Regions from separate parts of the Weizmannia sp. FSL K6-3076 genome, predicted to be linked through region 1. Evidence: riboswitches for the same ligand, from Rfam matches in the RefSeq annotation. Region 1 holds a riboswitch; the other holds the start of a gene.

Region 1 (4,217 bases):
CATTGATGCAAAATTTCGGATAAAAAACCAAAATTCAGCAAGACCTAAACAAGACCGTCCAGAAAAGATATACCGTCATTCTTTTGGTCGTAAAAATGTAATTACCAAACCAATTGTTTTAACAATATATTTCGTTATCAAAAAATGTGAAAGGTCGTTTTCAAATGGAATCGAATGAGAAATTAAAAGTCCCATACTCATTAGAAGTAGTGCCAAAAAAGGAACAGCAAATTGCTTCGTTGCAGATTGCACTGTTATGGATCGGAGCAGGATTAGGACTGGCTGCTATTTTTTCAGGAAATACACTGGCAGGTCTTGGTTTGACGAATGGATTACTGACGATTATCGTTGGCATGCTTGTCGGGTCAGTTCCTATGTATTTCATGTCCCGCATTGGAACAAGAGAGGGAGTATCAGGTATGATTGCTACCCGTGCTTCATTTGGGATTAGAGGTTCTTTTTTTCCGAGCTTGTGCAATGCGCTGCAGTTAATTGGCTGGACAGCTGTGATGATTCTGATGGCAGCTGAAGCCTGTGTATCTTTAAAATTTGCAGGAATTCTTGGGAACCGAGATTTTTGGATTATCTTGATTGGTTTGATCACAACGGTTAACGCGCTTTTGAAACACAATCATTTAAAATGGTTTCAGATATTTACAGTTGGTGCAACATTGATTTTATCCATCATCATGACCTATGCTGTTTTGTCAACAGTAAATGTTGCAGACTTAATGGACAAGAAACCTAAAGGTCATCTTACTTTCTCTCTCGGATTAGATTATGTGATCGGCATGTGCCTTTCCTGGGTTCCTTTGGTTGCAGACTATTCCCGGTATGCAAGGAATATTAACGGGGCCGCACACGCTACATATTGGGGTTATGCGCTATCCAGCATCTGGATGTACTTTGTTGGCTTGCTTTGTACCATTGCTACTGGCCTTTGGAATGCAAGCCCAATTCCAATCATGGGTGCACTGGGCTTGGGTATCCCAGGTCTGCTTATTATTTTTTTTTCCACTGTAACGACAGCTTTTCTAGATGTTTTTTCAGCAGGTGTTTCTGCAAGCAATTTATTTCCAAAGTTTTCGGAGAGGCGTCTTGTATTCATTGCAGGAGTGTCAGGCACACTGATTTCGCTGGTGTTTCCAATTGATAAATATCAAAGCTTTTTATTAATCCTTGGTGCTGTCTTTATTCCCATTGAAAGCATCGTATTGGTTGATTATTTTTTAATCCGTAAACACCTGAAGCTAGCAGACTTGACTAAACCAGAAGGATCGTACTGGTACCGGGGCGGTGTTAATCTGGTAGCTTTCGTCGCTTTTGTGGTTGGTTTTGCTCTCTATGAAGTCAGCTATTTTCAAGCTTGGCCAATTGGTTCGTCATTTATTAGTCTGATTATTACGGCAGTCCTTTATTATTTCCTTATGAGACTTCTTCATAGGGATCAATTTTCAAAGGTTAGAAGCAGTGGCATATACAAGAATCATGCAGCAGGCTGATAAGTTATTTTCAAAAACATTATAACAAATGGATGGGATCCAATCTGTCAAATGCAGAAAAAAATAATACTATGATCATTTTAGAAGAGGTGTATATTAGATGAGACCACAGGTATTAACAATTGCAGGAACTGACAGCGGTGGCGGTGCAGGTATTCAGGCCGACCTGAAAACTTTTGAAGAGAGGGGTGTCTACGGCATGTCTGTAATCGTTGCCGTGACAGCGCAAAATACAAAAGGAGTTCAGGGAATTTTTCCAATGCCGGTTGACAGCATTGTCCGTCAAATGGAATCCATTGCGGACGACTTTTCAATTGCAGCTTTAAAAACGGGTATGCTGTTTGATGCAGAACGCATAGAAGCTGTTGTTGACGGAATTAAACGATTTAAATGGAGGCCGCTGGTTGTGGATCCGGTCATGATTGCAAAAGGTGGGACACATCTCGTTGCTCCTGAAGCAATTGCGACGATTAAAAAGAAATTGGTTCCGGTTGCTGATGTCATTACACCGAATACACCGGAGGCGGAAGTTCTGTCAGAAATGACGATACGTACTGATCAGGACCGGGAGCACGCAGCACGACTGATTCTCAAAAGAGGGGCAGGTGCTGTGCTGTTAAAGGGCGGACATGATCTGGTTACATCAGAAACTGTTCGTGATTGTCTGGTGACGAGGGAGCAGACAATATGGCTCGAATCCAAACGCATTGATACCGTTCACACTCATGGAACTGGTTGTACATTGTCTTCATTGATTACAGCTGAGTTGGCGAAGGGCCATCCCTTAGAAGACAGCGTAAAAACAGCTAAAAAATTATTGACAAGAGCAATCTCTGAGAGCCCGGGAATTGGGCATGGACATGGACCAATTGCCCATTGGGTATTAAGAGATGAAGATGGAGAAAGATTACAAAGCTAAATTCACATAATATAACCCCTGCCGGTGATTTTCATTAAGCTTTACAAAGCATAATAGAAAAGCTATAATTGAAAAAAGTAAATCTTTCAAACTACTAGGGGTGCCCGGATTTGGCGGGCTGAGAGAAAAACCGGCGTTTTTCAACCCTTTGGACCTGATCCGGATCATACCGGCGTAGGAAAGTAGGAATTTGTAAAAAAATTTCTTGCTGATGAAGTCAGGTCTTTTCGGGCCTGGCTTTTTTGCATGGGAAGGGGTGGGACAAATGAAACTGGATGAGCAGGTGGTTGTCGTCACAGGCGGAAGCAGGGGGTTAGGCAAAGCAGTTGTAAAAGCTTTTGCAAGAGAAGGGGCGGGCGTTGTCATCAACTATTTTGAGAGTGAGGGGAAGGCAAAGGATCTTCAGAATATTTTAGGAGAAAAAGCGGTTGCCCTGAAGGCGGATGTAAGGGATCCGGCGCAGGTAAGAAAGATGTTCCGGCAGGCCGAAGCTTATTTTTCCAGGCCTGTCACGACAATTGTAAATAATGCCCTCGTGCATTTCCGCTTTGATCCGGAATCCCGGCACGATGCTTCCCGAATTTCGTGGGAGGAATACAGCTTGCAGATGGAAGGTGCGGTTCGCGGCGCATTAAATACCATACAGGCCGGCCTTGCGGAAATGAAACGGCTGCATTTCGGCAGGGTGATCAATATTGGCACAAACCTGTTTCAAAATCCGGTTGTCGCCTACCATGATTACAATACGAGCAAGGCAGCGCTCCTCGGCTTCACCCGGAGCATGGCGAAAGATCTGGGGCAATATGGCATTACCGTTAATATGGTATCCGGCGGCCTTCTGAAAACGACGGATGCAAGTGCAGCCACATCTGAAGCGGTTTTTCAATTGATTCAGGAAACTACTCCGCTGCAAAAGGTGACAGAACCGGAAGACGTTGCGGATGCCGTGTTGTTTTTTGCATCGCCATGGGCGAGGGCGGTAACCGGACAAAATCTCGTCGTTGACGGCGGACTTGTAATGGATTAGGCGGATGGACCTTACCCTGCAAGAAAATCCCCATTTAGAGGTATGACAACGATTAGGTGTAAATCAAATGCCTGTGAAATTTGGAGAATACGCGAGTAAATGAGAGACAATTGTACTTTATTGAAGGAGGGAATGGAAATGGAAAAAGAAAAACCAATTGAACTGCTTGAAAAAATCAGGGAAGCCAATCCGCTTATCCATAATATCACGAATATTGTGGTGGCTAATTTTACAGCAAACGGGCTGTTGGCACTTGGCGCATCTCCGGTAATGGCCGATGCGGTGGAAGAAGTTGCCGATATGGCGAAAGCGGCAAATGCGGTCGTGTTAAATATCGGCACTTTGAACGAAAAAGCCGTCGAAGCAATGATTTTGGCGGGAAAGTCTGCAAATGAAAATGGCGTTCCGGTCGTCCTTGATCCGGTAGCTGCCGGTTCAACCCGTTACCGGACAGAAACGGCAAAAAAATTGCTGAAAGAAATCCGCTTCACATCCATCAGGGGAAATGCCGGAGAAATCGCCAATCTGATCGGAATAGATGCCAAAGTAAAAGGCGTCGATGCAGGAGATACCGGCCTGGATACGGGCGAACTCGCTTTAAAAGCGGCAAAAACGCTTCATACTACGATCGTGGTAAGTGGCAAGACGGATGCGGTGTCAAACGGTACAAACCTTTATCTCGTACATAACGGCCACCCGCTTTTAACAAAAGTCACCGGGACAGGCTGCCTTTTGTCCGCGGTTTGCGGCGCTTTTCTCGCTGTTGAGA
Region 2 (4,217 bases), 810 kb from region 1:
AAAACTATGTGGACTACGCCTTTTACGGCGGATTAGTGCCCGGTAATCTCGATCACTTAAAAGAACTCTCCGATTGCGGCGTGGTCGCTTATAAGTGTTTTATGGCCAGCTGCGGAACCGATTTGCCGGGAGACTTTAAAAATGTAGATGATTACACGCTTTATGAGGGAATGAAAAAATTAGCCAAGCTGGGACATATTTTATTGATTCATGCAGAGAATGCCGCCATTACCGATGGGTTAGCAGAGGAGATGATCAAACAAGGGAAAACAAGTCCGGCTGATTATGTTGCAACACGGCCTGTATTTACAGAAGTGGATGCCATCAAGCGGGCGCTGTATTTTGCGAAACAAACCGGGTGCAAACTGCATTTTGTCCATGTCAGCAGTGCGGAAGGGGTGGAAGAAATTACGAAAGTGCGGAACGAAGGACAGGATGTCACGCTTGAGTCATGCCCCCATTACTTTACCATCACAACAGCCCAATTTGCGGAAATCGGCCCACTTGCCAAATGTTCCCCGCCTTTGCGCAGCGAAGCGGAGCAGGAAAAACTTTGGGAAGGATTGAAACAAGGAAAAATTGATATGCTGACATCCGACCATTCCCCTTGCCCGCCTGTAATGAAGGACAGCGAAACCGGTAATATTTTTGAGGTATGGGGCGGCATAACCGGGTGCCAGAATAATGTCGATTTGATGTTCGATGAGGCTGTCAAAAAGCGCAATATTCCCATTACGCAATTTACGCGCATGATTGCAACCAACCCTGCCGAACGTTTTGGCTTAAAATCGAAAGGGGAAATTGCGCTCGCAAAAGATGCGGATCTCCTCTTTCTCGATCCCGACCGGCCATACACGGTAAGTGCGGAAGACCTCTATTACCGCCATAAGCACAGCCCGTATATCGGCAGAAAAATTGATTGCCGGGTTACGAAAACTTTTTTAAGAGGTCAGCTCATATTCGATCTGGATGGCGGTGGTATCACAGGCGAGCCGGTTGGCAAATGGATCCGGCCAGCGAAGGTCTCAGACTATGCCGGAGTGCCGTCATAATCTAACAGCATCAGGCTCTGCTTTCAAGAGCCTGTTGTTGCTGGCACAGATTTCGGGACAGGAATAAAAATAACGCAAGACAGCTTGCTGTTTTCAAGAGCCTGGTTTTGCTGGCATGGATTTTGACCGGTTATCAATGGCTGGCAACCTGTATGCACCATGGCAAATGCCTTCAATCCTCCGTGGTGCTTCACTCAAAGCTTACGGTTGCTTACGGTATGATTGATCATTCTGTCCCACCCTTTATTTTTTTGTAAAACTTTTATCAAAACATAGCCAAAAATGGCCCCTGCAAAAGAGCTTAAAAAGAAGGCAGGGATAAATCCGAAAAGCGTTGACGCTTGGCCGAGTAAGAAAACAGCAATGGGATAACATGCCAAGGCACCGAGAATGCCTGTCCCCATGACCTCCCCAACAAAGGCAAAAATGAGCTTATTCGTCTTCGCGTACAGATAAGCTGCCAAAAACGCGCCGATCATGCTTCCCGGAAAGGCAAAAATACTCCCCGTCCCAAGCAAGTTACGTAAAAGCGAGGATATAAAAGCTTGCGCAACCGCATAACCGGGGCCGAGCAAAACAGCCGAGAGTATGTTGGCAAAATGCTGTACCGGAAAAATTTTTGCAAAACCAACCGGGATATAAATCAAGCTGCTGGATACAGTTGTGATAGCTGCAATAACTGCAGTTGCTGTTATTTTTTGTGTTTTTCTCATTAGAACCAACCTTCCCTCCTTTTTAGTTGTGAATGAAAATCAGACCGGCCAGTCTTGTTTTTTATCGTTCATATCCCAAAATAAGTATTCATACTTTGAGGCTATTTGAAAATGGCGTTCTAAGACTGCCAATTCCGTTTCTGATTTTCCGCTTGCCAGTTGGTCCATTAAGTCAATTAACCACTGCGTTCCGGAGCCGAACGTTTCTGAAGAATAGGTTTCGATCCATTTCTTGTAAGGATTGGCCTCCAATGTGTCTCGATGATTTACTTTTAGCAGTTTCCCAATTTCCCAATAATCCCAGGCACACGGCAACAAGCAGGCAACAAGTTCAGCCAAGCTTCCATTGGCGGCCACTTGCAGCATATAACTCGTGTAAGCAAGGTTGATCGGTGTTGGTTGAGTTGCTTCTAAATCCGTGCGTGTAATGCCAAACTCGGCAGCGTATTGGCGGTGCAGTTCCATCTCAAAATGCAACGATTCATGGAGCACCGCAGCAAATCTCGTCATCATGTCAAGGTTACCCGCTTTCACAACACCCATGGCAAACAGTTTTGCGTACTCAACTAAATATACGTAATCCTGCTTTAAATAATAGATAAATTTATCTCTTTCTAAAGTTCCGTTCCCCAGTCCCAGAACAAAAGGATGGTTATGGTTTTTCTCCCAAATCGGCTGGACATTTTGATATAGCCTTTCTGTAAAAGATCGTTTCAACAATGATTCCTCCTTGTTTACCGGGAAACCGATTGCGGTTTGCAGGCTGGTTTCTCCCTTTGCCCTAAGCAGCTTCAAAATAAAAAACCCGCCCTCCATCGGAAAGCGGGTGTATAAATTACAAATCATCAGGTGTAATTTTATCACCTACTTCCCTACGCTAGTACGAACTAGATCAGGTTCAAAGGGTACTTCTCAGCCAACCCGGCGCCCCTAGTAGACTATTATGAATATTCATTTCATTACTCTTACCATATCATAGTCCCAAATTTTGTGCAACAGCAAATTTATTGCCCGTCTTTTAAGTTTTTGTTAAATATGGAAAAAAGCACAGGATGTTACCTCAAATGCTGGCCAAACAGGAAAAATATACTTGTATTTTTCTGCTTCTCAATAACTCTACTTGTTCTTTAAATGTTGTAGGGGGCTTAATAATTTGGTTATGATCAGACCACAATTTCATCTTTCCCAAAATAAAATGCCCCCACCTGGTCCGCTTTCATGGAAGAGACGTGGGGGGTTCTGTTATTTTAATTTTAATGGCTCCTGATATGATGATCCATAACTCAGTTTATTTTATCAGCTCCATCTTGATTAAAATATTGTCTTCTATTACCTTTTTAATATCAGGACTGCTCCGGGAACATCACAGAAGGCTTTTTCCCATAAACAAGGACGAATGAGTTGGAAACCTTGATTTTTCATCATTCGTGCCCATTTATTCCTGACTTAAGTTGCAAACCGTGGTGAAATTTGCAGAACGGAGGGCAAAAATGAGGATTGTGATCGCTGGCGGGACCGGATTTATCGGGCGGAAATTAACGGATATGCTTCTTTGCGAAGGGCATGAAGTGGTCATTTTAACAAGGAAAGACAAGCAGCCGGCCAATCGCGTGCAGTATGTAAAGTGGCTGGCGGAAGATGCTTCTCCCGAAAATGAAATAGGAAATGCGGATGTATTCATCAACCTGGCCGGCGTGTCCATAAACGATGGAAGATGGAGTGCCAAACATCAAAAACAAATTTATGAAAGCCGGATGTGCGCAACAGATGAAGTGTTGCGCATCCTGTCTGCCATGCCGCGCAAACCGGCAGTACTGGTCAATGCAAGTGCAATCGGCATCTATCCGCCATCACGCAATGCTGTGTATACTGAAAAATCATTGCAAAGGGCAAATGATTTTCTTGGCAGGACGGCATCGGATTGGGAAACCGAGGCGAAGCAAGCAGAAAGACATGCCATCCGTACTGTCTTATTGAGATTCGGCGTTGTGCTTGGAAAGGAAAACGGAGCACTGCCCCTTATGGTATTGCCATATAAATGGTTTGCGGGCGGCACAGTCGGTTCCGGCAATCAATGGGTCTCATGGGTGCATATAACAGACGTAGTAAGATCGATCTTATTTGCTATTAAAAATGAGAACATCCGCGGCCCGGTCAACGTCACTGCACCCTTCGCCTGTAAGGATGAAGGCATTTGGCAAAACCATTGGCGCTGTTTTACACCGGCCACATTGGCTTCCCGTACCTTCTTTTGCCTTGAAACTGGCACTCGGGCAAAAAAGCAGCCTTGTGCTTGAAGGCCAGCACGTACGCCCGAAAGTCCTCATGCAGGCAGGATTTGAATTCATGTTCCCGACGCTCCGGCAAGCTTTGGAAGATTTGCTTACAAATCCATAATGGCAAAAAAACTAGGCCACGAACGCCACGGCAGAAGGGCCCCTCTTCACACGCG

What was found. Region 1 has a riboswitch for thiamine pyrophosphate ahead of NSS95_RS07260 (3-oxoacyl-ACP reductase). Riboswitches for the same ligand answer to the same signal wherever they lie in the genome.
Region 2: linked by a shared signal. The riboswitch ahead of tenA (thiaminase II) and the one ahead of NSS95_RS07260 (3-oxoacyl-ACP reductase) in region 1 are both predicted to bind thiamine pyrophosphate.

What each region holds. Positions count from the first base shown of each region.
Region 1 covers NZ_JBBOWU010000001.1:1,565,398-1,569,614, forward strand. The annotation lists gene cytX (putative hydroxymethylpyrimidine transporter CytX) at 165-1,502, shown strand; gene thiD (bifunctional hydroxymethylpyrimidine kinase/phosphomethylpyrimidine kinase) at 1,603-2,421, shown strand; TPP riboswitch at 2,508-2,619, shown strand; gene NSS95_RS07260 (3-oxoacyl-ACP reductase) at 2,687-3,448, shown strand; gene thiM (hydroxyethylthiazole kinase) at 3,587-4,217, shown strand, end outside.
Region 2 covers NZ_JBBOWU010000001.1:753,005-757,221, reverse strand. The annotation lists gene allB (allantoinase AllB) at 1-1,052, shown strand, start outside; gene thiW (energy coupling factor transporter S component ThiW) at 1,247-1,765, opposite strand; gene tenA (thiaminase II) at 1,805-2,611, opposite strand; TPP riboswitch at 2,618-2,707, opposite strand; partial or broken gene NSS95_RS03320 (TIGR01777 family oxidoreductase) at 3,256-4,162, shown strand.